DNA from 3 places in the Alteromonas sp. AWJ4_197 genome. Region 2 is predicted to be linked to each of the others. Evidence: predicted binding sites of a transcription regulator. Region 2 holds the regulator's gene; each other region holds the start of a gene.
The links. The regulator LexA, encoded in region 2, represses DNA repair genes until DNA is damaged. The targets are predictions, from matches to a motif close to TACTGTATNNNNATACAGTA.
Positions count from the first base shown of each region.

Region 1: mutS (DNA mismatch repair protein MutS) is a predicted target of LexA. The motif match lies at 8,844-8,863, and genes of this name have one in related genera.
Region 3: dinB (DNA polymerase IV) is a predicted target of LexA. The motif match lies at 5,833-5,852, and genes of this name have one in related genera.

Region 1 is NZ_JBSWWW010000005.1:33,248-44,085, forward strand. It holds gene leuB (3-isopropylmalate dehydrogenase) at 1-340, opposite strand, end outside; gene leuA (2-isopropylmalate synthase) at 341-1,900, opposite strand; gene ACXAGC_RS11810 (hypothetical protein) at 2,169-2,828, opposite strand; gene eno (phosphopyruvate hydratase) at 2,907-4,199, opposite strand; gene ACXAGC_RS11820 (CTP synthase) at 4,258-5,889, opposite strand; gene mutS (DNA mismatch repair protein MutS) at 6,056-8,629, opposite strand; gene ACXAGC_RS11830 (CinA family protein) at 8,919-9,434, shown strand; gene recA (recombinase RecA) at 9,643-10,680, shown strand.
Region 2 is NZ_JBSWWW010000001.1:620,241-631,078, reverse strand. It holds gene ACXAGC_RS02770 (aldehyde dehydrogenase family protein) at 1-232, shown strand, start outside; gene ACXAGC_RS02765 (aldehyde dehydrogenase family protein) at 294-557, shown strand; gene ACXAGC_RS02760 (type 1 glutamine amidotransferase domain-containing protein) at 599-1,276, shown strand; gene lexA (transcriptional repressor LexA) at 1,534-2,160, shown strand; gene ACXAGC_RS02750 (serine hydrolase domain-containing protein) at 2,262-3,401, opposite strand; gene ACXAGC_RS02745 (YceI family protein) at 3,511-4,083, opposite strand; gene coxB (cytochrome c oxidase subunit II) at 4,491-5,576, shown strand; gene ctaD (cytochrome c oxidase subunit I) at 5,586-7,208, shown strand; gene ACXAGC_RS02730 (cytochrome c oxidase assembly protein) at 7,218-7,808, shown strand; gene ACXAGC_RS02725 (cytochrome c oxidase subunit 3) at 7,830-8,708, shown strand; gene ACXAGC_RS02720 (DUF2909 domain-containing protein) at 8,730-8,939, opposite strand; gene ACXAGC_RS02715 (SURF1 family protein) at 8,970-9,680, shown strand; gene ACXAGC_RS02710 (hypothetical protein) at 9,686-10,243, shown strand; gene ACXAGC_RS02705 (COX15/CtaA family protein) at 10,258-10,838, shown strand, end outside.
Region 3 is NZ_JBSWWW010000008.1:93,814-104,651, forward strand. It holds gene ACXAGC_RS18325 (putative bifunctional diguanylate cyclase/phosphodiesterase) at 1-1,625, opposite strand, end outside; gene ACXAGC_RS18330 (serine/threonine dehydratase) at 1,766-2,773, shown strand; gene ACXAGC_RS18335 (amidohydrolase) at 2,777-4,438, shown strand; gene ACXAGC_RS18340 (DUF1653 domain-containing protein) at 4,514-4,744, opposite strand; gene dinB (DNA polymerase IV) at 4,746-5,822, opposite strand; gene ACXAGC_RS18350 (glycoside hydrolase family 108 protein) at 6,009-6,521, shown strand; gene ACXAGC_RS18355 (S8 family serine peptidase) at 6,975-8,597, shown strand; gene nqrM ((Na+)-NQR maturation NqrM) at 8,671-8,904, opposite strand; gene ACXAGC_RS18365 (FAD:protein FMN transferase) at 8,914-9,933, opposite strand; gene nqrF (NADH:ubiquinone reductase (Na(+)-transporting) subunit F) at 10,000-10,838, opposite strand, start outside.

The sequences.
Region 1 (10,838 bases), on a different contig from region 2:
GATAAATTTTGGCAGGACGCAGGTTACTGAATAAATCGAAATGACTGCGAAGGGTTAACAGTGCTGCGCGTTCAGGGCGTTGTTCCAGTGGCAGGGAATCCCATTTTGGTCCACCGATTGAGCCGAATAAAATCGCGTCGGCCTGTTCACAACCTTGCAGAGTGGCTGGCGGTAATGCTTCACCTTCAGTATCAATGGCATAGCCACCGACCGGATACGCGGTCCGGTTGAAAGTCACTTTGAATTTGCTCTCAACGGCATCCAGGACCTTGTTGGCTTCCTGCATGACTTCCGGGCCGATACCGTCTCCGGCGAGTACGGCAATATTGAATTCGCTCATTTATACTCCTGCAACGCGTTCTTGTTGAATCTTTTGCTGATCAATCTGGTCAGCAACATGTGTATTGTTCAGTACGAAGATAAGGGCTTTAACCCCGGCTTCGACAATGTCTGTGGCCAGGCCGATACCGTGGAAACGGCGGCCTTTGTACTCGGCGATAACACCGACCTGGGCAAGGGCGTCAGCACCTTCACCTTTCGAGTCCAGTTTGAAGTCCACCACTTCCAGGTCTTCATGGCCCAGAATAGAAATAATGGCATTAAAGGCGGCATCCACCGGACCGTTACCGATGGCTGTTTTGGTAACGGTTTCGCTGCCGACCTGTAAACGTACAGTGGCACTGGGAATGATTTCCCGGCCAGAGTTGGCCTGCAGATAAGACAGCTGGTAATACGCGTCTTCGTGTTTTTGCTGATCGAAAAACAGCAAGGCTTCCAAATCATAGTCGTAAACCTGACCTTTCTTATCGGCCAGCGCAAGGAATGCGGTGTAAACCGTTTCCAGGTCGTAGTCTTCCGCCTTGTAGCCCAACTCTGTCAAACGGTGCTTGATAACGTGACGACCGGAGCGTGATGTCAGGTTCAGGTTGTTTTTGTTAATACCCACACTTTCCGGTGTCATGATTTCATAGGTATTTTGCGCTTTTAATACACCGTCCTGGTGGATACCTGAGGAGTGACTGAAGGCATTCGCGCCCACAATGGCTTTGTTCGACTGAACCGGCATATTACACAACTGGCTGACCAGCTTGGAGGTACGGAAAATTTCAGTGGAATTGATGTTGGTTTGCATGCCCAGCATGGCTTCGCGGGTTTGCAGTATCATCGCGATTTCTTCCAGTGAACAGTTTCCTGCACGCTCACCGATACCGTTAATGGTACATTCTACCTGACGTGCACCTTGCTCGACAGCCGCCAGCGAGTTGGCAACCGCCAGACCTAAATCGTTGTGACAGTGCACGGAAATCGTGGCTTTATCGATATTCGGTACGCGGTTAAACAGGTTGCCGATGATGCCGCCGAACTCGGTGGGTGTTGTATAACCCACGGTATCCGGAATATTTACGGTAGTGGCACCGGCATTGATGGCGGCTTCAACCATACGGCAAAGATAATCGATGTGGGTACGGCCGGCATCTTCACAGGAAAATTCTACATCATCGGTGTAGCGGCGGGCATGCTTTACTGCAGCTACTGCCATATCAACGACTTCGTCCTGAGATTTTCTGAGTTTGGCACCAACATGAATTTCAGATGTGGCGATAAAGGTATGGATACGGAATTGTTCAGCGACACTCAGCGCCTGGCCGCATGCATCGATGTCTTTTTCAAGGGCTCGGGATAAACCGCAAACCACACTGTTTTTCACTTCCCGGGCAATCATCTGCACGGATTTAAAATCACCCGGGGAAGATACCGGGAAACCCGCTTCGATGATGTCTACGCCCAGACGTTCGAGGGCCAGAGCGATCTGCAATTTTTCTTTGGCACTTAAACTGGCGGGCAGTGCCTGCTCGCCGTCGCGTAACGTGGTATCAAAGATTTTTACCTGATTCGTCATGGCTTGTACTCGTGGTGATAATTAGTAAAAAAAAACCCGTGCGATGCACGGGTTTATTGTAATTCCTCTTACTGGATGCATTCTACCCGTGCAGTCTTGCTGCCATAAGGAGTAGAAGAGAAAGTAAAAAATGTTGCATAATTATGCGAATTTCACGGGCATCCAATTGATAGCCGACAATGTAACCATACAGGGGCCACAGGTCAACCTTTCTTTGCCATCATGAATATAATAATTGGTTATATTTATCCTAACTCTGTTTGGTTGGTCAGGTATTTAAGGTGAATTTTTTCCACTTTACCGTGGTGGAAAGCAATAATTCTCTTAATGAGAGTGTGCGTGGGGCCAGTCTGCCTTTGTGATTCCAGCGGTGTCCGCAGCATGCGGCAGCCATCACAGCTTTAGTGGGTTTCAGTAACGTATAGTCGGTGTCTGTATTGTTGGCCTGACTTACACCATCAAAGGTAAACCAGCCATATTTATTGGTGTGCACCATTTCATTCTCAGGCTGGACACGGTCAATAGAGTCCAGCTCGATATGCTCTTCATCAAAGCGAAGTAATCTTACCGGTACGGGTAAACCATAGGCTGCATGGCCTGTATACCAGGTTTGCGTGTCCTCCGGCGTAATTTTATGGGCTGGACATTTAGGTGCCTGTTTACATTGCCAGGTACCGTTGTGACTGTCTACTGCAAGCGGTGTTTTGCGGTTTGCCAGATAGTGGGCTGCCCGTTGGATCCGGTGCGGAAGTGCGGCCAGTCTGCGTTGGAGGTAGGATATCTGCGCAGCGGACGCTTGTGAAAGCACCAGCAACTCGCGCTCGTACAGGGCATTACAAATTTCTGTGAAGACCGGAGAATCGTCGGTTGCGCCGGTGGCAGCAAAAATATCAGTCTGACTGGACGACGTGTGAGAACCTGACGACATGGCTACAAAGGATTATGAAGAATATCAGTAAAGTAGCATTAAAAAGAACGGGTAGCCAGCGCTACCCGTTCATAGTCATTATTGACCTTTGATTGCGCTGCGACCCGGATAAACCGCTTTGTCGCCCAGTGCCTGCTCGATACGCAGTAACTGGTTGTACTTGGCAACACGGTCAGAACGGCACAGAGAACCGGTCTTAATTTGACCCGCTGCAGTACCAACCGCCAGGTCTGCGATAGTCGCATCTTCGGTTTCACCTGAACGGTGAGAGATAACCGCAGTAAAACCTGCATCTTTCGCCATCTTGATTGCATTCAGGGTTTCGGTCAGTGAACCGATCTGGTTGAATTTAATCAGGATGGAGTTACCGATACCATTCTCAATACCACGGGACAGGATTTTGGTGTTAGTCACAAACAGGTCGTCACCAACCAGTTGTACTTTGTCACCAATCTTCTTAGTCAGGCTTGCCCAACCGTCCCAGTCACTCTCGTCCAGACCGTCTTCGATAGAAACGATAGGGTACTGTTCAGCCAGTTCAGCCAGGTAGTCACCAAAGGTTTCTGAGTCAAAAGATTTGTCTTCACCAGACAGGACATATTTGCCGTCTTTGTAGAATTCCGACGCCGCACAGTCCAGTGCCAGCGTGATGTCTTCGTTCATTTTGTAGCCCGCTTTTTCAACGGCTTCTACAATAACAGCCAGCGCTTCAGCGTTAGAGCTCAGGTTAGGTGCAAAACCACCTTCGTCACCTACTGCTGTGTTCAGGCCTTTAGCAGACAGTACTTTTTTCAGGTTATGGAAAATTTCCGCACCCATGCGCAGGGCTTCTTTGAAGCTCTTGGCACCAACTGGCTGAACCATGAATTCCTGAATGTCTACGTTGTTGTCAGCGTGCTCACCACCGTTGATGATGTTCATCATAGGTACAGGCATAGAGTACTGACCTGACGTACCGTTTAAGTCAGCGATGTGCTCGTAAAGTGCAACGCCTTTTTCAATTGCAGCCGCTTTGGCAACAGCCAGAGAAACCGCCAGGATCGCATTTGCACCCAGCTTTTCTTTGTTCTCTGTACCGTCCAGCTCTAACATTTTGTTATCAACGTCAGTTTGTGCCAGTGGATCCATGCCAGCCAGCGCCGGAGCAATGATGTCGTTTACTGCAGCAACGGCTTTTTCTACGCCTTTGCCCAGGTAACGGCTTTTATCACCGTCACGCAGTTCCAGTGCTTCACGTGAACCAGTTGATGCACCGGATGGTGCAGCGGCACGACCCATTGCGCCTGAATCAAGGTAAACGTCTGCCTCTACAGTGGGGTTACCACGAGAGTCCAGGATTTCGCGTCCTACAATGCGAGCAATCTTCGCCATTTTATTTCCTCAACGTTTGTGCAAAAGGCAACGGGAGTAAGCCTTCTGCTTTTTAGAATCAGTGATTTTCTTTCTGGTATTTCCCGGCAGCTTCTACAAATCCTTTAAACAGCGGGTGGCCATCACGGGGCGTAGAAGTAAACTCAGGGTGGAACTGACCGGCAACAAACCATGGATGGTCAGGGATTTCGATCACTTCTACAAGGCGTTTGTCGGTGGACAAACCACTTACTTTCAAGCCCGCAGCTTCAATCTGGTCACGAAGGTTATTATTTACTTCGTAACGGTGACGGTGACGTTCGTAAATCTCTTCGCTGCCGTAGGTTTCACAGACTTTGCTGCCCGGGATCAGGTGACAAAGCTGGCTGCCTAAACGCATGGTGCCGCCTAAATCTGAAGAGGCATCACGCTGTTCGGTAGAGCCGTCTGCATCCAGCCATTCGGTGATCAGGCCAACAACCGGGAACGGTGTTTTGGGATCGAATTCGGTGCTGTTTGCGTTTTCCATACCAGCTACATTGCGGGCAAATTCAATTAAAGCAACCTGCATACCCAGACAAATACCCAGATAAGGGACTTTATTCTCGCGGGCATAGCGTGCTGCTGCAATTTTGCCTTCGATACCGCGCTCGCCGAAACCGCCGGGTACTAAGATAGCATCCAGGTGTTCTAAAATTTGTGTACCTTTTGTTTCAACGTCCTGAGAATCGACATAGTGAATATTCACTGTCAGGCGGTTTTTCAGACCAGCATGTTTTAATGCTTCATTGACAGATTTGTACGCGTCAGGCAGTTCAACATATTTGCCCACCATACCGATATTCACTTCTGCAGTAGGGTTAGACTCTGCATAAAGTACCTGTTCCCATTCGGTCAGATCGGCTTCTTTGCAATCCAGACGGAAACGGTCAACAACCAGCTGGTCCATACCCTGTGCTTTAAGCGCAGCCGGGATACGGTAGATGCTGTCTACGTCTTTCAGTGAGATAACGGCTTTATCTGCCACGTTAGTGAACAGGGCAATCTTAGAGCGCTCGGTAGCCGGCAGGGCGCCAACAGAACGGCAAACCAGGATGTCCGGTTGAATACCGATAGAACGCAGCTCTTTAACAGAGTGCTGAGTAGGCTTAGTTTTTACTTCGCCGGAAGCCGGCATGTAAGGTACCAGCGTCAGGTGCATGAACATGGCGCGCTCGCGGCCGACTTCTGTACCTAACTGGCGGATAGCTTCCAGGAACGGTTGTGATTCAATATCACCTACTGTACCGCCTACTTCAACAATTGCCACATCGTGACCTTCTGCACCGTCGATAACGCGACGCTTAATTTCGTTGGTGATGTGCGGGATGACCTGGATGGTTGCACCTAAATAGTCACCACGTCTTTCACGGCGTAATACTTCTTCGTAAACCCGGCCAGTGGTGAAGTTATTACGCTTGGTCATACGGGTGCGGATAAAACGCTCGTAGTGACCTAAATCTAAATCGGTTTCTGCGCCATCATCCGTGACAAACACTTCCCCGTGTTGAATTGGGCTCATTGTGCCTGGATCAACGTTGATATACGGATCCAGTTTTAACATCGTAACGGTGAGACCACGCGCTTCAAGAATGGCTGCTAACGACGCGGCAGCAATACCTTTACCAAGCGATGATACGACACCACCGGTGACGAAAATATAATTTGTCATGCGAAACCTAAGGCTTTGGATTGTATGGCTAATGTGCTGAGAGTTGGCAAAACGGGATTCAGCACTTGGACGGCGCAATATTATAGCGAAAGAGTAGCAGGCAAACAATCTGTTTGCCTGCTGGTCTGGCGGGTTTATTTCAGGTAAGTTAATAAAGCCTTAAGTATCACGCCTGACTTAGCCGTTTTAGCGTATAAATTAAATCCAGTGCCTGCCTGGGAGAAAGCTCATCGGGAGACAAATTATTCAGTGCATCCCGCAGCGGGTCAGGCATATCGGTAAAGTGCATTTCCGATTGTCCGGCTCTGGTCGTGGGAGCACCGGAATCTGACGACGTTTTTGTTTCCTTTATGGCCGGGGCGTCTTCCTGTGGTGCCCGGTTTTCCAGTTCATGTAATTTAGCCCGGGCAGCATTGATTACCGGGCGGGGAACGCCGGCAAGCTGGGCAACCTGTAAGCCATAGCTTTTGCTGGCCGCACCGGTTTCTACAGTATGCATAAAGCGGATGGTATCGTCGTGCTCTACGGCATCTAAATGCACATTGACCACGCCTTCTTCAGAATCAGCTAATTGTGTCAGTTCAAAATAATGGGTGGCAAACAAGGTATAAGCATTAATCTCCCTTGCCAGGAAGCAGGCACATGCCCAGGCGAGAGATAAGCCATCGTATGTACTGGTGCCGCGCCCGATTTCATCCATTAATACCAGCGAGTGCTCAGTGGCATTATGCAAAATATTGGCGGTCTCGGTCATTTCCACCATGAAGGTAGAACGCCCTGACGCCAGGTCATCTGATGCACCAATACGTGTGAAAATACGATCCACACGGCCGATTTTTGCATTTTCTGCAGGTACGTAACACCCAAGGTATGCCATCAGTACAATCAGAGCGGTCTGACGCATGTACGTTGATTTACCGCCCATGTTCGGACCGGTAATAACAAGCATGCGCTGTTTGGTGTCCAGTGTTACCGGGTTGGCAATAAACGGGTCCGTCATGACCTGCTCAACCACAGGGTGCCGACCGGCTTCATAAGTGATTTCACGGTTATCTGTGAGGGTAGGGCAATGTAAGTCGAGCGCGGTCGCCCGGTCGGCAAAACACTGAATCACATCCAGTTTAGCCAGTGCTTCCGCTGTGTTTATCAGCTTAGTAAGCTGAGGCTGGAAGGCATCGAATAATCCTTCATAAAGTTGCTTTTCCAGAGCCAGCGCCCGGCCCTGACTGGTCAGTACTTTATCTTCATGTTCTTTCAGCTCAGGCGTAATGTAACGCTCGGTGTTCTTCAACGTTTGACGGCGGATATAATCTGCCGGGGCAGCGCCACTATTCGCGCGGCTTAATTCGATAAAAAAGCCATGCACTTTGTTATAGCCCACTTTCAGTGTAGAGACGCCGGTACGCTCCCGTTCTCTGACCTCCAGAGCATCCAGGTAGTCCGTGGCTCCCCTTGACAGCGCCCGCAATTCATCAAGCTCTTCATTAAAACCTTCAGCGATAACACCACCATCGCGGATGACAACCGGAGGGTTATCTACGATAGCCTGATTTAACAGGCTTTGTAATTCAGGATAGGTGCTCACAGCATTGGCCAGATCTGCACATAACGGGTCCTCAAGAGAGGATAACTGGTCGAGTAGTCCGGGCAATTCGTTAAATGCATTGCGTAAACGGGAGAAATCCCTGGGACGGGCCGAACGCAGGGCTAACCGCGCCATGATACGTTCTATGTCACCAATGCGTTTTAGTGTATCTGCGATATCTTCATGGCCCTGTTCAATCAGTTTGCCGATGGCCTGCTGGCGTCGGGTGAGCTCATAATGATCGGTAATGGGGGCGTGCAAATAACGCTGAAGAAGCCTGCTGCCCATGGGGGTGGCGGTAGAATCCAGCACGCTGAACAGGGTATTTTCCTGACTACCTGATAAATTGGCGGTTAATTCCAGGTTTCTTCGCGTGGCTGCATCTAGCTGAATACGTGTTTCCTGCTGTTCACGATGAATACTGCGAATATGGGGCAGGGCAGTACGTTGGGTATCTTTAACGTATTGCAGTACACAGCCGGCTGCGCCGGTGGCTTTATCTAAGCCGTTGATCCCGAAACCATCCAGTGATTTGGTGCCGAATTGCTGATTGAGTTGCTCTGTTGCCGTTTGCGTATCAAACTCCCATTCGGGACGGCGACGTAAACCTTTTCGTTTTTCAATAAGAGATAAACCTTCGAATCCTTCCGGATAAAGCAGTTCCGCAGGATTAAGACGTTGCAACTCGGCCAGCAATTGTTCGTCGCTGTCACATTCAGCCACCAGAAAACGCCCGCTGCTGATATCGAGGGTGGCAACGCCGTACTGCATACTGTGACCGCACACTGCAGCAAGCAGGTTATCACGGCGCTCTTCTAATAATGCCTCATCGGTGACTGTGCCCGGGGTGACAATACGCTGAACCTGACGTTCTACCGGCCCTTTGCTGGTGGCAGGATCGCCAACCTGCTCACAAATCGCCACCGATTCGCCCATTTTTACCAGGCGCGCCAGGTAACCTTCCACCGCGTGATAAGGCACTCCCGCCATAGGAATGGGTTCACCGCCGGATTTGCCTCTGGCTGTTAATGAAATATCCAGCAGGTGTGCGGCCTTTTTGGCATCGTCATAGAAGAGTTCATAAAAGTCTCCCATCCGGTAAAACAGTAAAATATCAGGATGTTGTGCTTTTATGGCCAGATACTGGCGCATCATCGGCGTATGTGATTCCAAGAAAACCTCTTTGTTTATTCTGGCGCGATGTTGCTAGTTGTGAAGGGCGCGCGGTCGGGGGGCGTAATTGCATTTGAAACCGTCTGCCGCATGGATGCGGCAGCCGAGCCCCCAGGGATGGGTTTACGGCGTGTTTCAAATGCAGTTACGCTCCCCCTACCATCAGCGTACTTCACTACAAAGCTTTCATCAGGCCAACTTTCTGTCTTTACAGTTTGCTAAATGTGTAAAATGGTACAACGGAATTAATTCATTGGTGAGTATTATTCGTATGAGCGCAGATTTTTCAACTGTTTCACAAGACAGTGCGTTACTTAAACAGGTGGTCGCCACCGGAGATGTGCTTTGCCGGCGGAACTGGCATGTATCCTGTGCTGAGTCCTGTACCGGTGGTGGAATTGCTTACGTATTAACTTCTGTTTCCGGTAGTTCTGACTGGTTCAATCAATCATGGGTCACTTATTCAAATGAGGCTAAGCAATCACTTATTGGGGTGAAAGCTGAAACGCTTGCGGAATTTGGCGCGGTGTCGGAACAAACTGTAGCTGAAATGGTGCAGGGTGTTGTTCAGGAGAGTGGTGCGCAGGTTGGCGTGTCGGTGAGTGGTATTGCAGGGCCTGGCGGCGGTTCGGCGGAAAAGCCGGTGGGTACAGTTTGGTTTGGCTTTATGATAGACGGTGAACTCATCACGCAGCGTCACGTATTTTCCGGTGACCGGTTAACCGTGCGGGAACAGGCCATCGCCCATGCGATTTCTTATCTGTACCAACGACTGGTTGCTGAATAAAACGGGATTTGACAGACTAATTGTGAAATCTTACTTGACTGTATGCTTATACAGTATAAAATGCATTCAACATTCGAATTTCGTTTCGTGAGTTACTGAAGCGCTGACCGAATCATATTTTGCGGAAGTTAAAGAATAACAGAAGTAAAAGTGGCAGCGTAAAACGACAGGGTAACTACCGGACAGTCATTATCTTGAGGATAATATCGTGGACGACAACAAAAACAAAGCTCTTTCCGCCGCTCTTGGCCAAATTGAAAAGCAATTTGGTAAAGGTGCCATTATGCGTCTGGGTGACAATCAGGCGCATGATATCGAAGCCATTTCTACCGGTTCACTTAGTATCGATATTGCACTTGGAATAGGCGGTTTACCTTGCGGGCGTGTTGTTGAAATCTACGGTCCTGAGTCATCAGGTAAAACAACTCTGACACTGCAAGTTATCGCTGAAGCGCAAAAGAAAGGCAAAACTTGTGCATTCGTTGATGCTGAACACGCACTGGATCCTGTCTATGCAAGAAAGCTGGGCGTAAACATTGACGACCTGCTGGTCTCTCAGCCTGATACCGGTGAGCAGGCGCTGGAAATCTGTGACATGCTTGTTCGTTCCGGTGCAGTCGACGTAGTAATTGTTGACTCGGTAGCTGCGTTAACACCGAAAGCAGAGATTGAAGGTGAGATGGGTGATTCTCACGTGGGTCTTCAGGCACGTCTGATGTCTCAGGCACTGCGTAAGCTTACCGCTAACATCAAGAAATCGAATACGCTGTGTATCTTCATCAACCAGATCCGTATGAAGATTGGTGTTATGTTCGGTAACCCTGAAACCACAACAGGTGGTAACGCGTTGAAATTCTATGCCTCTGTGCGTCTGGATATTCGTCGTATCGGTGCGGTTAAAGAAGGTGATGAGGTTGTTGGTAACGAAACCCGTGTGAAAGTGGTGAAGAACAAAGTTGCACCACCGTTTAAGCAGGCGGAATTCATGATTCGTTACGGCGAGGGTATCAGTAAGGAAGCTGAACTTATTGACCTTGGTGTGAAGCAGAAGCTGGTTGATAAAGCCGGTGCCTGGTATAGCTACAACGGTGACCGTATTGGTCAGGGTAAAGCGAACGTAATGGCGTTCCTGAAAGATAACCCTGATATTGCGAATGACATCGAAACTAAGCTGCGCGCAGAGTTATTGGCTCAAAAAACAGTGAAGCCTGAAGAAGCCGAAGGCGAGTCAGAAGAAACATTGTAAGATTTATGTCCTGCATCCTTTGAAAGGCTGCGCATGAAACTGAAAATCAAATTTGAAGCCAGCTGAAAAGCTGGCTTTTTTTATAAATAACAAGAAATGTGATTGGAAAAAGAAGTATTCTGTCTGAGCAAAAAGACGGTAGAAATGTTAATGAGGCA
Region 2 (10,838 bases):
CGATTACACCGCAATCATTAACGAACACCATTACCAGCGCTTAGTCGATCTATTAGAAGATGCACGTCAAAAAGGCGCAGAGATCATCAATCTTGCGCCGCAAAATGAACCGGCTTATGACGCCTCAAGCCGTAAAATCGCTCCGCAACTAGTGATTGGGACAACCGACGATATGGCAATCATACAGGAAGAAATATTTGGTCCATTATTGCCCATTCGTCTGTATCAATAAGAGGACGAGGCAATTGATTACATCAATCAACACCCTCGCCCTTTAGCCGCCTATTACTTCAATGAGGACAGCACAGCAAGTATTTGCACAACAAACGACTTCCGGAGCGCTGGTCATCAACGACGTCATGACCCATGTATCTATTGATGAGCTGCCTTTTGGTGGTGTGGGCGCGTCAGGTATGGGGGCTTACCATGGTATTCATGGCTTCCGCCAGTTCTCTCATGCCAGGGCGGTGGTAGTACAAAGCGAAGCGGGTGTATCAAATCTTCGATTGCGAGCACCGTATGCAGACAAACAAGCAGCCGTAGACGCTTTTTTTTAATCATTGATTCATCCATATTGTTAAAAGATAGAGAGGTTTATATGAAAATCTTAATGGTACTTACATCGCATAATGAGCTGGGTAACACCGGTGAAAAAACAGGCTTTTGGTTGGAGGAGTTTGCAGCGCCTTACTACACCTTTACAGATGCTGGTGCTGAGCTGGTGTTGGCTTCACCTCTGGGGGGACAACCACCTCTGGATCCGAAAAGTGATTTGCCTGATTTTCAAACCCCTGCGACTGAGCGATTTAAGCAAGACCAACAGGCGCAGCAAGTACTGGCGAACACTGTCAAACTTGAAAACGTGTCACACACAGATTTTGATGCGGTGTTTTATCCGGGCGGCCATGGCCCCCTGTGGGATCTTGCTGAGTCAGAACAGTCTGTTTCACTGATCGAAGCGTTTGAGCGGGCAGGCAAGCCAATCAGTTTTGTGTGTCATGCCCCTGGGGTCCTGCGTCATGTAAAAACTGATAACGGCGAGCCGCTTATCAAAGGTCGTAAAGTTACTGGCTTTACTAACGGAGAAGAAGCGGGGGTGGAGTTGACTGATGTGGTGCCATTCTTGATAGAAGATGAATTCATTCGTCTTGGCGGTTACTATGAAAAAGGTGCGGACTGGGAGCCTCACGTAGTTGAAGATGGCCGATTGATTACAGGCCAAAATCCAGCCAGCTCCGAAGCTGTCGCGCAAGCCTTGATTAAACAACTTGCATAATTTCCCTCAAATTTAGCCGGTGGCGTTCTGATTAGGAGGCCCCTGGCTAAAATTTCTTGATAAGAAGATACCTTTTTATTCCCAAGGAGAACTAAAACAGCGTATTACAATGTACAACTAATGCATATCGTTGCAATGAAAACCAGGCGCTGTTAACTGCGCCCCCTGAATAAGCGTAATAATTTCGCCGGCAGCCCTTGTCAAACCAGCGCAACTGTATATACTCACAGGAACTGTATAGAAAAACAGGGCTGTTTATGCGTCCACTTACTCCAAGACAAACGGAAGTTCTCGAACTGATCAAAACCACCATGCTGGAAACCGGCATGCCGCCCACCCGTGCGGAAATTGCGAAGCAATTAGGGTTTAAATCAGCTAATGCAGCAGAAGAGCATTTAAAGGCGCTGGCCCGTAAAGGTGTAATCGAAATTCTGGCGGGTACCTCACGGGGTATAAAGCTGAATATTCCGCTGGAAGCAGAAAACGATGAAGACGCAGGCTTACCGTTAATCGGCCGTGTTGCGGCAGGTGAACCTATTCTGGCGCAGGAACATGTGGAAATGCATTACAAGGTCGACCCTGATCTGTTCCACCCCCGTGCGGATTTCCTGTTACGTGTAAACGGTATGAGTATGAAAGATATCGGTATTCTGGATGGTGATCTACTTGCCGTTCACCGAACTACTGACGTGCACAATGGGCAGGTAGTTGTTGCCAGGGTTGATGAGGATGTCACGGTAAAACGTCTGGAAAAACGCGGCCGCGAAGTTTGGCTGCATGCAGAAAATGAAGAATTCGATACCATAAAGGTGGATCTTGCTGCTGAACCATTCAACATTGAAGGTCTGGCTGTAGGTGTAATCCGCAATGCTGACTGGATGTAAGTCCTTTCGCTAAGCGCGGTGCAATAACTATTGTGTGCGCTGGCCACAGCGCTAAAAATTGGAAGGGCGATGATATAAACCATCATCGCCCTTTTTCTTTACTATTGGCTGGTATGTGCAAAGTGCAGTGTCTTGAGCGCCAGCAGAAAAACATCAGCATTGTCTTCACCACTGACATTTTTTACTACAGTAACCGCTGTTTTATGTTCACGGCAAAGAATGGTCATTGTAATGCCGCCCATACTGCCACCTGAGTGCATCACTGCATCAGGAATATCGTCCATCAAAGCCAGCGCGCTCACGTTATCTTTATACGCTTTACGTTTTTTGTAATCGCCAAAACCGGTTTTCCAGCCTATGCCGAAGCCCACGGTTTCACCATTGTTAAGCCTGGCAGGAGTAAACATGGCGCGGGTAGTCTCTGGTTTCAGGTAATCGCTTGCCACATGGGCTACAGCAAACCGGACAATATCTGACGGCGTAGAAATAAAACCGCCGCCGGCCCATTTATAGCTGTGATCCGTTTGTGGCGCATTAATCAGCTCACCTTCGTGTACGGTGTAAGGTCTCGCCCGGTGATCGATGATGGTGTACTGGTCGTCAAATACCGTGTTGTCCAGTTTCAGCGGCGCGAACACTTCTTCGTTTATGATGGCGCGGAAATCCCGGGACGCGTCAGCCCCTTCCATTGCGGCACTGACCAGTGTCCAGGCAAACGTTGAATAACGGTGATCTGTGCCGGGTGCAAACAGCAGTGGATCATCTTTAAACATCGCCAGTGCACTGTCGATATCCGGATAACTTTCATTCAGAAGGAATTCATTGGCACCTTCTTTGTAGTGCCTGATGCCTGCTGTATGTGAGGTAAGCTGGCGCAGAGTAATGACCGGTTTATCAGCAGGCCATGCGCTGACGTATTCAGTTACCGGTTTATCCAGATCAATGTTGCCCGCTTCCGCAAGACGCATTAATCCGGCCGTAGCGATGAGTTTAGAGACACTGCCGATACGCACCTTGTGATCTGTCGTCATCGGTACATGGTTTTCCACGTCGGCAAAACCGTAGCCTTTAGCCATCAGCATGCCCTTATCGTTGCCCAGTGCCATGGTTATACCCGGCACTGTGTCATGACTTACCGCTTCTTCAAACAGAGCGTTAATAGCGCCGGAAGGAAGAGCTTTGGCAAAAACAGAGGGTGTTAAAAATAACAGAAAAGAGGAGAAAACAGCGCGGCGCAACATAGAAGCAATCCCTGACAATAAAAACAATCAGACTACCGCAGTTAACAGGCCGCTACCAATAAAAAAGCCCGCTCGCGCGGGCCGGGCATCTGGACGGTGATGCGAAAACTTATTTAGCTTGTGCTTCTGTGGTGATGTGCAGCGTGACTTCGTCACTCACATTCGGTACATACATATCAATCCCGAAGTCAGAACGCTTGATGGTGGTCATTGCATCAAAACCTATCGCTTCTTTCTGTGTCATCGGGTGTACACCTGAACCATTCAGAGTGACATCCATAGTGACGGACTTAGTCACACCTTTGATCGTCAGATCGCCGGTCACTTCCATCGTCTTATCACCTGTCATTTCAACATCTGTACTGGTGAAGGTGGCAGAAGGAAACTTCGCTGCATTGAACCAGTCAGCACCGACAAATTCTTCATTCAGCTTTTTAACAAATGAATCAATGGTATCAATTTTCACCGACACATCGATTTTGCTGTCTTCCGGCGCGTCTTTGTCAAACACGATGGTGCCTTCAGCGCCGTTGATGGCGGCTGTCGGGTTAGAGAATCCGAAGTGATTCCATGAAGCGATAACGCTGGTGTGAGTAGGATCAATCTGATAGCTCACAGGCGCCGCGAATGCGCCTGCACTGATTAAACCTGAAACTAATACTGCCGGGATAAATTTATTCATTACACATTCCTTTCATAACGTTGATGTCACAAGTGTGAGGACGATTTACTTACCTATAATACGGCGTTCCTTAAATACGGATGTGTCGAAGATCTGAACGAAACATTCGAAATATCAGAATGAAGTGCTTTGACCCTGTTTCTGAGGCCACCCCGGCCATTTATTTTTTCAGAAAGACTAGACACAAGATGAAATCTGTTTAATTCTTATACCGTTGTTAACGAAAAAATAACAAAAAGAGATAAAAATTAACAGGCGGATAGCCTGATACGACAGGGTCCTGTGAGCAGGGTATTACACAAGATCCTCCATCACGGAGGTGTTGAGTGAAGAAACTCGTATGTAACGCAATGATGGTTTGGGGGTTAGCGATGTCTGTTATTCCGGCGTCGCTGCAAGCAGAAACCATGGCAACATCAGACCGGGCAGGTGAAATCAACCTGAGACAAGGTGTCACAGACATCAGTGGACAGGTGTACGACCTGCATATGCTGATGTTCTCAATTTGTGTGGCCATCGCTGTGGTGGTGTTCGGTGTGATGTTTTACTCCATGTTCAAGCACCGTAAATCCCGGGGCGCCAAACCGGCGCACTTCCACGAAAACGTGAAAGTAGAAATCGCCTGGACAGTCATTCCTTTCCTGATCCTGATATTTATGGCCGTCCCGGCAGCACAAACCCTCATCGCGATGGAAGATGCCAGTGAACCTGAAATGACGGTTCTTGTCACCGGTTCCCAGTGGAAATGGCATTACAAGTACATGGACAGCGATGTGTCCTTTTACTCCATCATGGCCACACAGCGTGAGCAGATTGAGAACAAATTCGAAAAAGGGGAAAACTACCTGCTTGAGGTAGATCGTCCTCTGGTCATTCCTACCGGACAAAAAGTCCGCTTCCTGATCACCTCTGACGACGTTATCCATTCCTGGTGGGTGCCAGATTTCGCAGTAAAGAAAGATGCTAATCCGGGCTTCATCAATGAGGCGTGGACCAAAGTGAATGAGCCCGGTATCTACCGTGGACAGTGCGCTGAACTGTGCGGGAAGGATCATGGTTTCATGCCGGTAGTGGTGATTGCGAAGAGCCCGGATGAATATAAAAACTGGATGACAGAGCAGGAAGCCATTGTGAAACAGGCGAAAGAAGAAGAGCAGCGCCTGCTGGCCATGAGCATGAGCAAAGAAGAGCTGATGAGTACCGGCGAGAAAGTGTACAACGCGACATGCGCAGCCTGCCATATGCCTAACGGTCAGGGGTTGCCGGGCGTTTTCCCTGCACTTAAAGGCAGTCAGATGGTATTGGAGGATCAGAAAGCGCACATCGATATTGTGCTTAACGGTAAAGCAGGCACGGCCATGCAGGCGTTTGGCAAGATGCTGTCCCTGAAAGATATCGCTGCGGTGATTACCTACGAGCGTAATGCCTGGGGAAATAACACCGGCGATGTGATCCAGCCTAAAGACGTTAATGCAGTAGCAACCGGTAAATAGGAGCGTGCGATGAGTAAAGCAACTGAAACTATGACGCCGGAGCACACTGCGGCACATGATGAACATCACGATGATCACCACGGACACGGCGCTCCGGCAGGCCTGATGCGTTGGGTGCTGACAACTAACCACAAAGATATCGGTACGTTATATCTGTGGTTCGCCTTCATCATGTTTCTTACTGGCGGCGCGATGGCGATGGTGATCCGCGCCGAACTGTTCCAGCCCGGTTTACAAATCGTAGACCCGAATTTCTTTAATCAGATGACCACAGTGCACGGCCTGATCATGGTATTCGGTGCTGTCATGCCGGCGTTTACCGGTCTGGCTAACTGGCTGATCCCCATGATGATTGGCGCACCGGATATGGCATTGCCCAGAATGAACAACTGGAGCTTCTGGATCCTGCCGTTTGCATTTTCCATGTTGTTAGGTTCACTGTTCATGGAAGGCGGTGGCCCGGCTTTCGGCTGGACCTTCTATGCGCCGCTGTCGACGACATACAGCAGCGACAGTACCGCGCTGTTTGTGTTCTCAGTCCATATTATGGGGATTTCCTCCATCATGGGCGCAATCAACGTAATCGTGACTATCTTTAATATGCGTGCGCCGGGTATGACGTGGATGAAAATGCCACTGTTCGTCTGGACCTGGCTTATTACTGCATTCCTGCTGATTGCTGTAATGCCTGTACTGGCTGGTGCAGTGACCATGGTGCTTACCGATAAATTCTTCGGGACGAGTTTCTTTGATGCTGCCGGCGGCGGTGATCCGGTGATGTTCCAGCATATTTTCTGGTTCTTCGGGCACCCTGAAGTCTACATCATGATCTTGCCTGCTTTTGGCATTATCTCGCAGATTGTGCCGACCTTCGCCCGCAAGCGCCTGTTCGGCTATGCCTCCATGGTGTACGCCACTGCCTCCATCGCCCTGCTCTCATTCATTGTCTGGGCTCACCATATGTTTACCACAGGTATGCCGGTGTTCGCTGAAATGTTCTTTATGTTCGCCACCATGCTGATCTCCGTACCCACCGGCGTGAAAGTGTTTAACTGGGTGGCCACCATGTGGCGGGGTTCCATGACCTTTGAAATCCCCATGTTATTTGCTCTGGCCTTCATTGTGCTGTTCACCATCGGTGGCCTGTCCGGATTGATGCTGGCAATCACCCCTGTGGATTTTCAGTACCACGATACTTACTTTGTCGTGGCCCATTTCCATTATGTTCTGGTGACCGGAGCGGTGTTTTCCATTATGGCTGCGGTGTATTACTGGCTGCCCAAGTGGACCGGTAAAATGTTTGATATCACGCTGGCTAAGTGGCATTTCTGGTGCTCACTGATTTCCGTGAATGTGCTGTTCTTCCCTATGCATTTTGTGGGACTGGCGGGTATGCCGCGGCGGATCCCTGATTACTCGCTGCAATTTGCTGATTACAACCAGTGGATCAGTATTGGCGGGTTTGCTTTCGGGTTATCCCAGCTGATTTTCCTGGTACTGCTCATTAAAGCCTGCAAAAAGCAGGGCGAACCGGTTACGTCACAAGTGTGGGAAGGTGCAGAAGGTCTGGAGTGGGAAATTCCCTCTCCTGCTCCTTACCACACGTTTGAAACGCCTCCGGTTGTGAAGTGAGTTATCAAAATGGACAACCGCGCAGCCGGTAACCGCACCCTTACCCTGCGACTGCTTGTGGTCGTAGCGGGAATGTTTGGCTTCGGTTTCGCTCTGGTGCCTTTGTATGACGTGTTCTGTGATATCACCGGTATCAACGGAAAAACGGCTAACCGGGCCGCAGTGTGGCAGGGCAAAGATATCGATACCAGCCGCACAGTGACCGTAGAATTTATTACCCGCACAAACAGCGGTATGCCCTGGGAATTTCGTGCAGAAACACAGCGTGTGAAGGTGCACCCCGGGGAAGTGAATACCGTGGCGTTTTACGTCAGAAACCCGGCTGCCAGTAACATCATTGCTCAGGCAATTCCCTCTGTCAGTCCGGGACAGGCGGCCCTTTATCTGAATAAAACAGAGTGCTTTTGCTTTAACCAGCAGCCCTTACAGGCTGGTCAGGAAGCGTGGATGCCTATGTCGTTCTACGTGGATGCCGGGCTGCCGGAGGATATTACCTATTTTACCTTGCAGTACACACTGTACGACGTGACCGCCAGGGCCGGCGATCTGAGCGGCAGTGACAACCCTTATTTACGACAGCCTGTAAGCGGCAGCCGCTGACAGGCCGGAAGGAGAGTAGCCATGCAACAAGAATATCAACGGTATTATGTGCCTGCACAAAGTCCCTGGCCCATTGTCGGGGCGGTAGCCTTATTTCTGATTGCGGTGGGAGCCGGCAACACCGTCATTGAAAGTACCAAAGGGGAAGGCGGCTACGGGCCGCATGTTCTGGCGGCGGGCATCGTCACGCTGTTGGTGATGTTGTTTGGCTGGTTTAAAAATCAGATTGATGAATCCATGGGCGGGTTATACAGCGATCAGCTTGGCCGCTCTTACCGTCAGGGGATGAGCTGGTTTATCTTCTCTGAGGTGATGTTTTTTGCCGCCTTTTTCGGGGCACTGTTTTACGCGCGCATGATTTCGGTGCCCTGGCTCGGAGGCGCCTCGAACAATGCGATGACCAATGACGTGTTGTGGCCGGCATTTGAAGCCATGTGGCCCCTTGTTACCACGCCCGGGGGCACGACTACTCAGGAAATGAGTGCTGCCGGATTGCCTACCATTAACACCATTATTCTGCTGATTTCGTCCGTTACCCTGCACTTTGCTCACGTGGGCCTTGAGCAGAACAAACGTAAACAGCTGACCGTGATGCTGAGCGTAACCATATTACTGGGACTGGGCTTTCTGACACTGCAAGTCGAAGAATATATCCATGCATATCAGGAGCTGGGTCTGACACTGCAGTCCGGCGTGTACGGCAACACCTTTTTCATGCTCACCGGCTTCCACGGAATGCATGTGACGCTGGGTACCATCATTCTGATTGTTTTGTTTTTAAGGGTGCTGAAAGGGCACTTTACACCCAAAAGCCACTTCGCGTTTCAGGCCGGCAGCTGGTACTGGCATTTTGTCGATGTGGTTTGGGTAATGCTGTATCTGTTTGTGTATGTGCTTTAAGTGACAGCGCACCGGCCCGCCTCAGTAAGGGGCGGGATTCGGACTGATAAGTCCGGTAGCCAGTGCCACAAGGATCAGGGTAACAATGATGACAGAAGTTAAAACACGGCGGCCGATGTATTTGCTCATAGGTTCGCCGTCCGGGTCATCTTTCATCATTACCCGCATGGCGAGAAACAAGTTAGCGATCATGTAAATCACTAAGCATACAAGGACGATTTTTATAATCATTTTTTTCTCCGTCAATAAGGGGAGCCAATTATGAATCAGGCAAACCGGTTCCGTTCCTTACCTCTCGCTGTTGTGGTACTGACAGCGGTTATCTGCATGATTTCTCTGGGCTTCTGGCAACTCGACCGGATGCACCAGAAAGAACAGCGTCTGGCTAGCATAGCGCAAAAAAGCAGCGAAGGGTCAATCTCTCTCAGTCAGCTGGATCCTGTGCGGGAAGATATCCGTGATTATCAGGTGGGATTTAACGGCCGCGCAGATACAACTCAGATCCTGTTTCTGGATAACAGGGTGGAAAACGGGCGCGTGGGGTATGACGTTATCGTGCCTGTACATAGCAGTGAAGGCACGGTGCTGGTGAATTTTGGATGGGTGGAGGCGCCGTTAAGCCGGAATGAACTGCCCGGAGTGGATGTAGAAAGCAAGTTCCAGCACTTTCATGGCCGTATAACTATGCCGGGACACAATCCGGTGGTGCGCGAAACGCTGTCGTCTGATGCTACGTTTCCCGTGGTGGTGCAGGCGCTGGATATCCCCTTTATCCGCCGCCTGACCGGACAGCCTCTGCAACCCTTTGTGGTTGAGTTAACTGCACCGGAAAAAAGTGCGTTTGTCCGCAACTGGCAGCCCGTTGTCATGCCGCCGCAGAAGCACCTGGGTTATGCCATTCAATGGTTCGGGCTGGCCATCGCTGCGGCTGCAGTCAGTTACTTTTCAATGAATTCGAATAAAAAAGGATGATCAGTATGGCAGGAAAAAACAGCAAGTTGACTATGTTAGGCGTTGCCGCCGTATTTGTACTTCCGGTTATGCTGGCAAAGCTGGCCCTGGACAATCAGTGGTTTACCAATGCAGCCACTAACAAAGGAGAGCTGCTGCAGCCTGTGAGGGATCTGACCCCGGTGTTTGCCGCTGAAAAGCCTAAATGGCGCATTGTGTACTCTGTGCCGGAGCAATGCGATGCCGCCTGCCAGAATGCGATATACAGTATTCATCAGGTGTGGATTGCCCTTGGCCGGGAGACTGACCGGGTGGAGGCAACGGTATTGCTTACCGGTAACAGTGATGCCGCCATTGCTGAGAAGTTGCATTCAGAACAAAACCTGCATGTTGTAAAGGTGGCAGACAGTCGTCAGCAGGCAGCACTTAATGTCAGTGATGCAGGGTCTATTTTGCTCGTCGACACCCTGAATAATGCCATGCTTCGTTACCCCACCTTTACCGACAAGCAAATGGCAATACAGCATAGCCGGGACATTCTGGCTGACGTGAAAAAACTGCTGAAACTGTCACGTATCGGATAATCCGGGAGGCAAGCATGAGAAAGTTAGTCCTGTTTAGTCTGATCCTCGCGGTGGTTGTTATTATTCTCGGGGCCTACACGCGGCTCACCGATGCCGGGCTGGGCTGTCCTGACTGGCCGGGATGCTACGGGTTGCTCACCGTTCCGTTACAAGACCATCATGTTGAGGCGGCGAATGCCGCTTTCCCCGAACGTCCGGTAGAAGCGGCCAAAGCCTGGAATGAAATGATTCACCGTTACTTTGCCGGTGCACTGGGTTTATGTATTTTTACTATCGCTGCCATCGCTGTGAAGCAGCGTCACAGCGGCCGTACCGTACGCCTGCCACTGTTACTTGTTGCACTGGTTATCTTTCAGGCTGCCCTGGGCATGTGGACGGTGACGCTGAATTTACTGCCGGTTGTGGTTATGGGGCATCTGCTCGGCGGCTTCACCATACTGGCGTGCCTGTTTTTACTGCATCTCAAATTACGGGAGAGTAAACGAAAGCCCCGGCGTATTAACAGCATCACCAAATTTGCACTGTTTGGCATGGCTATTCTGCTGATGCAGATTGGCCTGGGGGGATGGACATCAGCAAACTATGCCGCACTTGC
Region 3 (10,838 bases), on a different contig from region 2:
GCATACCGGTTCACCAGTCCTGTGAGCTGATCATGACTGGCCTGAAACACCACCTCTTCCTGCAGAGCCTGCTCTTTTGTCACGTCCCTGGCAATCCCTTCCACGGCAATGAGTTTGCCGTTGTCGTCACACACCGGTGTGTCGGTGAATTCAATGACAAAAATCTCTCCGTCTTTTCCCTGATAATGAACAAGATACGGTTCAGGCTTAACTCCCTTTGCGATTGCATCTGTAACAGAGTGAATATTATCCGGTACGCGGTAAGTCAGACTGGCAGACTGTTCACAAAATTCGTCAGCACTCAATCCGGTAATGGCGCTGAGTCCGGCACTGACAAAAACAAACCGGTGATCAGGTGTTCTGGTGTACACGAAGTGGCGCTGCATGTTGTCCAGTAGACGCCGGTAACGCTCCTCGCTTTTCTTTAAATCAATTTGTGCACGGAACCGCTCTGATACATCCCGCATGGTCAGCGCCAGGGTTTCTCCTGCCTTCACCATCTGAATTTTCAGCCATCCTGCCGCCGTAGCATCTGTATCGACTTTTACATAGGTCTCGTAAGGCACTCCCGAGTCTGACACTTCCTTTGCTGCGGTTGTCAGCTCAGGATGACCAAGAAATGCCATCAGGTAGTGCAGTGTGTGTGGCAATTGCCGGTTTTTCAGAGAGGGAAACAGTTCATAGCTAACGGTATTGGCTTCAAGCAGTACAAAGCCACCGGACGCGGGCTGGTAAATCATCAGTGCATCCAGACCGGCTTCGCTGGCTATCTGATAGCGCTTCTGGCTGACAGATAACCTGACTGCACCTTTTAACTGTTTATGGAAAATCCAGCTTACCAGCAACGACATCAGCACACCCGCCGCGCCCAGCAACCATCCGGCGTCGAACCTGGCGGGCCGGCTCTGTATTTGCAGTGACCAGTCGCGCCCCAGAAAAGCAATTTTGCCGGTTTCGACAATTGAACCGTCATCAGCAAAATCACCGGCTTCCAGTAAATGTGCATCAATATCGCGGATCATGAAATTAAACTGAGGCCCAACCAGCTCCCCGACCATGGCGTTAAGAATTTCACTGACATCGAAAGTGGCTACCAGGAAACCCAGTTCAGGCTCCTGCGTACTGATGGCGCGGGCGTATACTAAGAAATAATGGCCACTTGTCCGTGACTGCACCAGCATACTCTGAAAATCATCAGACAGGCGAAGTGAAGGGAGCCTTAGCGGCAACTCTTTCCTTTCAGGCTTTGCAAAGCCGGCAGCTTCTGCCCCCTGCCCTTCCGGAATAGTCATCCAGCGGATCTTCCCGCTTCTGTCTGTCACAGACAATGACGTATAGCCGTGCTGAATATTCATCAGCGACACAGCCTGAACGTTGAACCAGTCAATTTCATTGGGAGAGAAAGCAGGCCAGGTCTGCATCAGACTGATCATTGCCTGACGACGCTCTGCAGAAAACAGTTCAAGGCTGTTTTTCAGCTGACTGGCCAGTGAGGTGGCCTTGGATATACGTGACTGGCGTTCATCGTTAATGAGGTAAAAGCCTGCCGCGACGAACAGGAAACTCAATAACAAAAACAGCATGAACGGGAGCAGGTAAACCCTGCTTTTCTTTCGTTCTGGCATCACATCACTACCCGGCTATGTTGAAACCGGGGAAAATACTACAAAAGTATGAAGCTTTTATTAAGTCGCAGCATCACAGAAACAGTGATAGTGTAGAAGGTTGAAATAGCGAAGACTATCAAGGAACAAAAGTGACAGATATCCGCCTTCCCACCTTCGATGACGTGCATGCGGCGTCATTACGGCTTAAGGGAAAAGTAAGCCGCACACCTCTGCTGGAATCCTCATTATTAAACCGCTGGCTGGGTCAGCGTATTTTGTTTAAAGCAGAATGCCTGCAAACTACCGGCGCATTTAAAATGCGCGGTGCAACAAACTTTATCAGCAAGCTGGCAGAGCAAAATGCTCTCCCTTCACGCATTGTGGCAAACAGTTCAGGTAACCATGCCCAGGCCGTGGCTTATGCTGCTGCACAACAGAATATTCCAGCAACGATTTACTCCACTGAAAATATCTCTGCGGTAAAAGCCGCTGCGACTAAAAGCTATGGCGCGACACTGGCGTTGTACCCTACGCGGCCCGAAGCCGATGCAGCGGTGGCCGAAGCAGCAAAAGAAGAAGGAACTGTATGGATCCCGCCCTTTGATCATCCGGATATTATCGCCGGTCAGGGCACAGCATGTATGGAAGCGCTGGAAGATGCCGGTAAAGTGGATGCCGTATTTGCGCCTTGCGGCGGCGGTGGCCTTATCAGTGGCACCTTACTTGCTGCCAGAGCCCTGCAACCGGATGCCAAAGTCATCGGCGCAGAACCTCAGGTAGCCAACGATGCATCGCGTTCTCTGCAAAGCGGTATTATTGAATCACTACCGGGGCCCGCAAACACGCTCGCAGACGGTGCGGCCACACCTGCAGTTGGCTTGCATACCTTCCCGCTTTTACAGCAACTGAATGACTTTTACGAAGTTGATGAAATCCAGATTGCCTACTGGACCCAATGGTTACAACATTTGCTGAAACTGCATGTAGAACCCACCAGTGCCATGAGCATGGCAGCGGTAACCTCATGGGCACTGGAAGCACCAAAAGGCCAGACCGCCCTGGTAATACTTACCGGCGGTAATATCAGCCAGCAGAGCATGCAAAAAATCTGGGCGACAGACTATTTACTTCAGCCACCTAACTTAACTGAACAGGAGCAGGACTAAGCCATGTCATTGTTTAAACGTTCATTACGGTGGAGTGCCGCCGTATTGCTTACTGCCTCATTTAACTCCCTTGCCGGCACGACATTAATCAATAATATCAGCGGCTATACCCTGAATAAAAAAGGCGAGCTGATCGCCTTTTCTTCAATGCTGATAGAAAACGGCAAAGTGAAAAAACTGGATCCGGAGTCTCCCCGCGCCGATGCAGTTGTAGATGGCTATAACAATGTCTTACTGCCCGGTCTTATTGATGCCCACGGTCACCTGCTTGGCCTTGGCAGCAGTTTACTGGAAGTGGATGTCCGTGAGAGTAAAAGTGCGCAGGATGCGGCTAAGCTGGCTGCTGCCTACGCATTTGCCAATCCGGAACAGCGCTGGATCACTGGCAGTGGCTGGAATCAGGAAATGTGGCCGGACCGCAGCTTCCCGGACGCAGGCATTCTGGATAAAGCGATCCCGCGTCGCCCGGTGTGGCTGACCAGAGTTGATGCCCATGCAGGCTGGGCCAATTCAGCCGCATTAAAACTGGCCGGTATTACCCGTGATACGCCAGACCCGGTGGGCGGAAAAATTATGCGTGATGCCGGTGGTAATCCTTCTGGCGTGCTGATTGATAATGCCATGGGATTGATGGAAAAGGTGATGCCTGCCCCGGGCGCAGAACTTTACCATCAGCAGTTAAATGCCGCCTGTCAGCATTTACTGTCTGTGGGTGTTACCGCCATGCATGACGCCGGTGTACCTCATCAGGTTTACGATTTTTATCTGGCCCGTGCGGCAGAACAATCGTTGCCGGTACGTATTTACGCCATGGTCAGTGCTACAGACAAGGACCTGGACGCCATGCTGGATAACGGACCGGTACGCAGCAGTGACGATTTTCTGTTTATCCGCAGCGTAAAAGCTTATGGTGACGGCGCACTTGGAAGCCGTGGTGCGGCTTTGCTGGCTCCCTATACCGACGATCCCCATCAGACAGGTTTACTGCTTACCCAGCCTGAAGAAATGGCTCCCCTGTTCAGTAAAGTCATGAACGCCGGATTTCAGCTCAACTTTCACGCTATCGGCGACCGAGCAAACCGTATGGCGCTGGATCAATTTGAAAAGGAAATGAAAAAACATCCTGATGCTGACTTCAGAAACCGTATTGAACATGCTCAGGTGATTCATCCCGACGATCTGCCCCGGTTTGCGGAGCTGGGTGTACTGCCTTCCATGCAGCCCACCCACGCTACCAGCGATAAGAATATGGCAGAAGACCGCCTCGGAAAGGATCGCATGGCCGGTGCATATGCGTGGAAGACGTTGCTGGATTCAGGGATCCCCATTCCGCTGGGTTCAGACTTTCCTGTAGAGCTGGCCAATCCGTTTTACGGTATTCATGCTGCCGTTACCCGTCAGGACAGAAACAACCAGCCGGTAAAGGGCTGGTATGCTCACGAAGCGATGACCGTTCAGCAGGCTTTCAGAGGTTTTACGCTGGATGCTGCCTACGCCGCACATATGGAAGACAGTCTGGGTACGCTGACCCCGGGGAAATGGGCTGACTTTATTCTTGTGGATCAGGATATCTTCGATGTGGATCCGAAAGATATCTGGCGCACCCGGGTGCTGCAAACCTGGACAGCCGGAATTAAGGTATTTGATGCTGAACGCAACCAGTAACGGCCAAAACAGCGGATACAAGTAATTCAAAAGGGGCGCTTTGCGCCCCTTTTGTGATTTTATTCTACCGGATGATTAATCCCGGTCCTGCTCTTCAATATGTCTGAAGCGGGGAACCGTTTCTCCGTTCACTTCCACCTGCTCAGTGAACATGGTCAGCGGACGGACCCAAAGCCCTTTTTCACCATATTCCGGCCGGTACACCACCAGTTCCGATTCATCTTCTGAGTGCTTAGCCACACCGATGACAGTATAAAAGTTGCCTTTGTAATGTTGATACGTTCCGGGCACAACCGGCTTTGACATATTATTCATCCTCCAGTGGCAATAGCAGTTGCTCTGCCGGCAAACCGCCGGCTAATCCAATGTGAATGCCCACCAGCCTGACACCCCGGCCTCTGGCCCGCTGCCACGCTTCATCCAGCAATTCATAAAAAAATGCTTCTTCGATATCGTGATGACGGTGCTCAACGGTGGTTTGCTGGAAGTCCTGAAACTTGAGCTTCACGCCCTGAGATTTTATCAGACATTTCCGCTCACCGGTCTTTTTTAAATGCCCTTCAATGCGTTGCTGCATCTTCTCCCACAACACAGGCAGTACCGCCTTGCATTCATCAAGTGTATGCAAATCGCTGCTGAAGGTACGTTCCACTCCGATTGATTTTCTTACCCGGCTGACATTGACATCCCGCTCATCCACACCGTGAGCACGGTTCCACAGCACTGAACCGAATTTCCCCAGCTCTTTCTGCAGACGTTCAAAGGGATATTGCCGGACATCATTACAGGTAGTCAGGCCCAGACGCTGCAACTTCTGCTGTGTGACTTTGCCCACGCCGGGAATTTTTGACAGCGACATATTTCTGACAAATGCATCCAGCTTATCCGGTGTGATCACACATAACCCGTCCGGTTTATTTTCGTCACTGGCTACCTTAGCCACGAATTTGCATGATGCCACACCAGCCGAGGCAGTCAGATTCAGTTCTTCTTTAATTCGCCGGCGGATATCCTGTGCTATGAGTGTGGCGCTGCCGTTAAACAAAGTGGTGTGAGTGACATCCAGATAGGCCTCATCCAGAGACAAAGGCTCGATGAGGTCGGTATAGTCATTGAAAATTTCACGGATACGCTGACTCTCGCGGACGTACATATCCATTCTGCCGGGTACAAGAATGAGCTCAGGGCACAAACGCTTTGCATAGGCTGTTGCCATGGCAGAGCGCACACCAAATTTTCTTGCCGGATAGTTACACGTTGATATCACGCCACGGCGATCGGCGCTGCCGCCAATCGCTATGGGCTTATTGATCAATGACGGATTGTCGCGCATTTCAACTGCAGCGTAAAAGCAATCCATATCAACGTGAATAATCTTTCGCACTCTGCCACCACACTGTATATATGAACAGCATTTTAGCGGATTATGTCAACTATGCCAGTGCAAAGTTCAACACCGAATAAAAGGTCAAAATATTGCAAAAAGTTAATACAACAGGATTGTAAAACCTTATTGAAAAGATAAACTGGTAATAAGCGTAAAATTTAACCATTCATCAGGGAGGATGTCATGGCTGCTTTTTTACCCGCCTTTGAAAAAATGATTGATAACGAAGGGGGCTATACACTTCATCGTGTGGAGGGTGACCGCGGTGGTGCTACCTACGCCGGTATAGCCCGCAATTTTCATCCTGACTGGGAAGGCTGGCCACTACTTGATGCCGGCGTCCCCGACAGTCAACTGATGCCTCATGTCGCAGCGTTCTACCAGCAGCACTTTTGGGAACGGATCCGCGGAGACTTTATTGATTCTCAACGTGTAGCTGAAACCCTCTTTGATTTCGCCGTTAATGCCGGCCTGTCTGCAGCGTCGAAACTGGCTCAGGAAGTTGCTGATGTGTACGTTGACGGGATCATCGGTACGAAATCCTTAAAGGCCATCAACAACATGCCACCGGAAGTATTTCTGCATGGCTATGCACTCAAGAAAGTCGCCCGTTATGCGGAAATTGTTAATCATAATCCCTCACAGGCAAAGTTCCTTCTTGGCTGGATAAACCGGACACTGAAAGGTATTGCATAGCAAACCTTTCCGGCTCCGCCCCCAGATACGCTATCGTCCCTTTTTCCTGATTACATATTTACACAAAATTTAAGTTGGATTTCGGGATAAATCTGTTTTTATTTATCTTTTTCTTAACTTAAATTTTAGTCAGTTTTTGTTTCTCCGCTGCCCGTAATGTCTGGCCGGCATACCAATACCCCCGTTTTTTATACGTATTAAATGCCATTCATAGTTATACGGCTATATGCGTAACTCCCGATAGACTTAAGTAGTATGGATTTCGAGCTGCAGAAAAAAGCAGCGTTTACAACGTTTGTGCATAGCCGGTTTATTTCTCCTGAATGACAAGCTGACGGAACAGTTTTTGTCATCACTAAAGCAGATAAACCGATGTGTACAGACCCGGTAAAAATACCCCGTAGTAACACGCCACAGAGCGGGAGGGGATAACAACAAGACAGGAAAAAAATAATGTCCATATTACGCACATTACCATCCAAATCGGTACTCGCTACATCGTTAAGTTTAATCACATTAACCGCTACTGCAGCGTCTGCCGGCAACGGGCCGGTCAGTGTTTCCCCTGAACCACTTACCTTTGAGCAGTTAAAGAACCTGCGCCAGGATCTGCGTTTACAGGAAAGCAATGAACGCTACATTGTCACCTTTAAAAATGGTAAAGGCGCAGTGGCGGGCAAAGGCAGCATTAATGCCAGTGATAAGGCGCTGGATGTAGCATCAGTGAAATCTGCCATACAACAGGCAGGTGGCAAGACTCTTAAAGTGATGGAACGCCATGGCATGGCTGTCGTCACATTAAACAAGAAAGCACTTAACGCCCTGCGCAAGAATAAAGATGTTGATATCGCCCCTGATCTGGTGCGGGAGTTAATGGCCCAGTCCACGCCATATGGCTACACCATGATACAGGCGAATCAGCTAATCCAGTCTGATACCAGCGCCCGCAAAGTCTGTATTATTGATACCGGTTATAATCTGGGTCATCCGGATTTACCGGGCACCAATGACGGGGTAACCGGAATTGGCAATAACAGTGCAGTGGGTAACTGGTATAACGATGGTAACGGCCACGGAACACATGTTGCCGGTACGATTGCCGCCTATGACAATTCAGAGGGTGTGATCGGTGTCTATCCCGGTGCCAGCCTGCATATTGTGAAAATATTCAACGACAACGGTGACTGGACTTACGCCTCTGACATCATCACTGCTATCGACCAGTGTCAGGATGCCGGCGCTGATGTGGTTAACATGAGTTTAGGGGGTTCAGGCTCGTCTTCGGCAGAAGCGTCTGCCATGCAGGGTTTCACAGACGATAACATGCTGCTGGTCGCCGCAGCCGGTAATGCCGGCAACAGTTCACTGTCTTACCCTGCCTCCTACGATGCCGTAGTGTCTGTTGCAGCAGTTGATTCCGGTAAAAACCGCGCCAGCTATTCACAGTACAACTCACAGGTGGAAATTGCCGGCCCCGGCAGTTCAGTCTACTCCACCTATCCGGACAGCTCCTACGCCACCCTGAGCGGCACATCTATGGCCACGCCACACGTTGCCGGTGCGGCGGCCCTGGTGTGGAGCTTTCATCCCCAGTGCAGCGCCACGCAGATTAGAAACGCGTTAAATGCCACCGCAGAAGATCGTGGCAGTTCAGGCAGAGATAATCAGTACGGTTACGGCATTGTGCGGGTAGCGGAGGCGAACAGCTACCTGAATAACAACGGTTGTGATGGCAGCAGTAACGGCGGTGGAGACCCGACCGATCCGGGTGTGGAACCGGTATCAGGACAATTAACAGGATTATCAGGTTCACGGTCATCCTGGGATCGCTACACCTGGGATATCCCGGCTGGCGTTTCCACGATGACAATTCAAATCTCCGGCGGCAGTGGTGATGCCGATCTGTATGTGAGATACGGCAGCCAGCCTTCCACATCGGCCTATGATTGCCGTCCTTACAAGAACGGCAACAGTGAGGTATGCACGTTTACTGCACCGGCTGACGGCACCTGGCATATCGGCCTGAGAGCTTACAGCACTTACAGTAACGTAACGTTAAGTTACAGCTACGAGTAGAAACAAAAAAAAGGCCGGACATTCGTCCGGCCATTTTTATCATCACTTGATGTGTACTGATAAACCTGAAAATTTACAGGATCTGGTTATCCTTCCACTCAGCAATTTTTTTCTGTCTGGCTTCTTCACGCTCCAGGCGCATCTTCTTACGGTCACACGGCTCAGGACAATCACAGGCTTTCTCAATACCCAGTGCGCCTAAACCGCCGCAACTACCGGAAATGGACTTCTTCTGGATCAGATAACCCACGGCCATTGCCAGTACCATGGCAAGAAAAAACACAAACGCGAGGATAAATGTAGACATCATCGTCTCCTAATTCTTAACTTCAACCATAGTATCAAACTCAGGAGATGCATACTCCTCAAAGCCATCTGCTGTGCGACGAATTAAGAAAACGGCAAGATGTTCTTTCTCCGCCAGCGCTTTAGCTTCATCCCACCCCATCACATTGAACGCAGTGGCAAGGCCATCAGCAGTCATAGATGACGGGTCCACCACCGTTACCGATACCAGATTATGAGTAATGGGTTTACCGGTTCGGGGATCAATCAGATGAGAATAACGCTTACCGTCCATTTCATAGTAATTGCGGTAATCCCCTGAGGTGGCAATGGCATTCGTACCAATAGAGACAATTTTCTGCACCGAGCGTTCCGTTGAGACCGGCTTCTCAATGGCTATTAACCATTCCTCACCATTCCCCCGCTCGCCTTTAACACGCATTTCACCGCCGATTTCCACCAGGTAGTTGTGCAGATCATGCTTTTCCATAATCGCAGCAACCTGGTCTACACCGTAGCCTTTGGCAATAGTCGACAGGTCGACATAAACCATTGGATGCGTTTTCTTCAGACCCTGTTCTGAAATACTGATTTTATCCAGCCCGACATACTCTCGGACTTCAGAAATCTGCTCTTCAGATGGCACCTTTTCAGGACGTTTGTTCGGACCAAATCCCCACAAATTCACCAGCGGCCCCACAGTTACGTCCAGTACGTTATGACTTAGCTTGCCGAGCCTGATAGCTTCAGTCACCACCAATGACGTTTCGTCACTTAACGGAAAGGGCGTGGTGTAACGATTCTGGTTAAAACGGGATAATTCTGATGTAGGGTCATAGGTCGACATCAGTTTATTAATTTCTACTAACCGGGCATCAATGGCCTCTTGCAGACCATCAACCTGACCACGCTCATCCACTACATACTTAACATTGTATGTGGTGCCCATGGTATTTCCGTGTAAATGCACAACCTGTTTGGCTTCCTCACCACAGGCACTAAGAAAGAGTACAACGAAAGCAAGTACACTAAAACGCAGATACTGATTAATCACTTCTTATCCTTATCTATTAAAAAAGGGGGCGATGCCCCCTTTTTCAATTATACCGTTTGCTGATTAACCACCAAAGTCATCAAGCAGGATATTTTCGTCTTCTACCCCAAGATCTTTCAGCATGTTGATAACAGCTGCGTTCATCATGGGAGGACCACACATATAGAATTCACAATCTTCAGGAGCAGGGTGATCTTTCAGGTAGTTCTCAAGCAAGACATTGTGGATGAAGCCGGTATAGCCATCCCAGTTATCTTCAGGTTGAGGGTCAGAAAGTGCAACATGCCATTCGAAGTTTTCATTCTCGGCAGCCAGCTCATCGAAATCTTCTACGTAGAACATTTCGCGCAGTGAACGGGCACCATACCAGAATGTGATCTTACGATCGGTTTTCAGACGACGAAGCTGGTCGAAGATGTGTGAACGCATAGGTGCCATACCTGCACCACCGCCAACAAACACCATTTCTGCGTCAGTTTCTTTCGCGAAGAACTCACCGAACGGACCAGAAATCGTTGCTTTATCACCTTCTTTCAGGCTCCAGATGTACGAAGACATTTTACCGGCAGGCAGAGTCAGGTTATTAGGCGGCGGCGTAGCAATACGCACGTTCAGCATAATAATACCTTCTTCTTCCGGGTAGTTCGCCATGGAGTAAGCACGGATAGTTTCTTCGTCGACTTTAGACTCGATGTCGAAGAAACCAAAGCGCTCCCAGTCACCGCGGAACTTCTCAGGAATGTCGTAATCTTTGTACTTCACGTGGTGAGCAGGTGCTTCAATCTGAATGTAACCACCAGCACGGAAAGGTACGCTTTCACCGTTAGGAATTTTAAGCTTAAGCTCTTTGATGAACGTGGCTTTGTTGTCGTTAGAAATAACTTCACAATCCCACTTCTTAA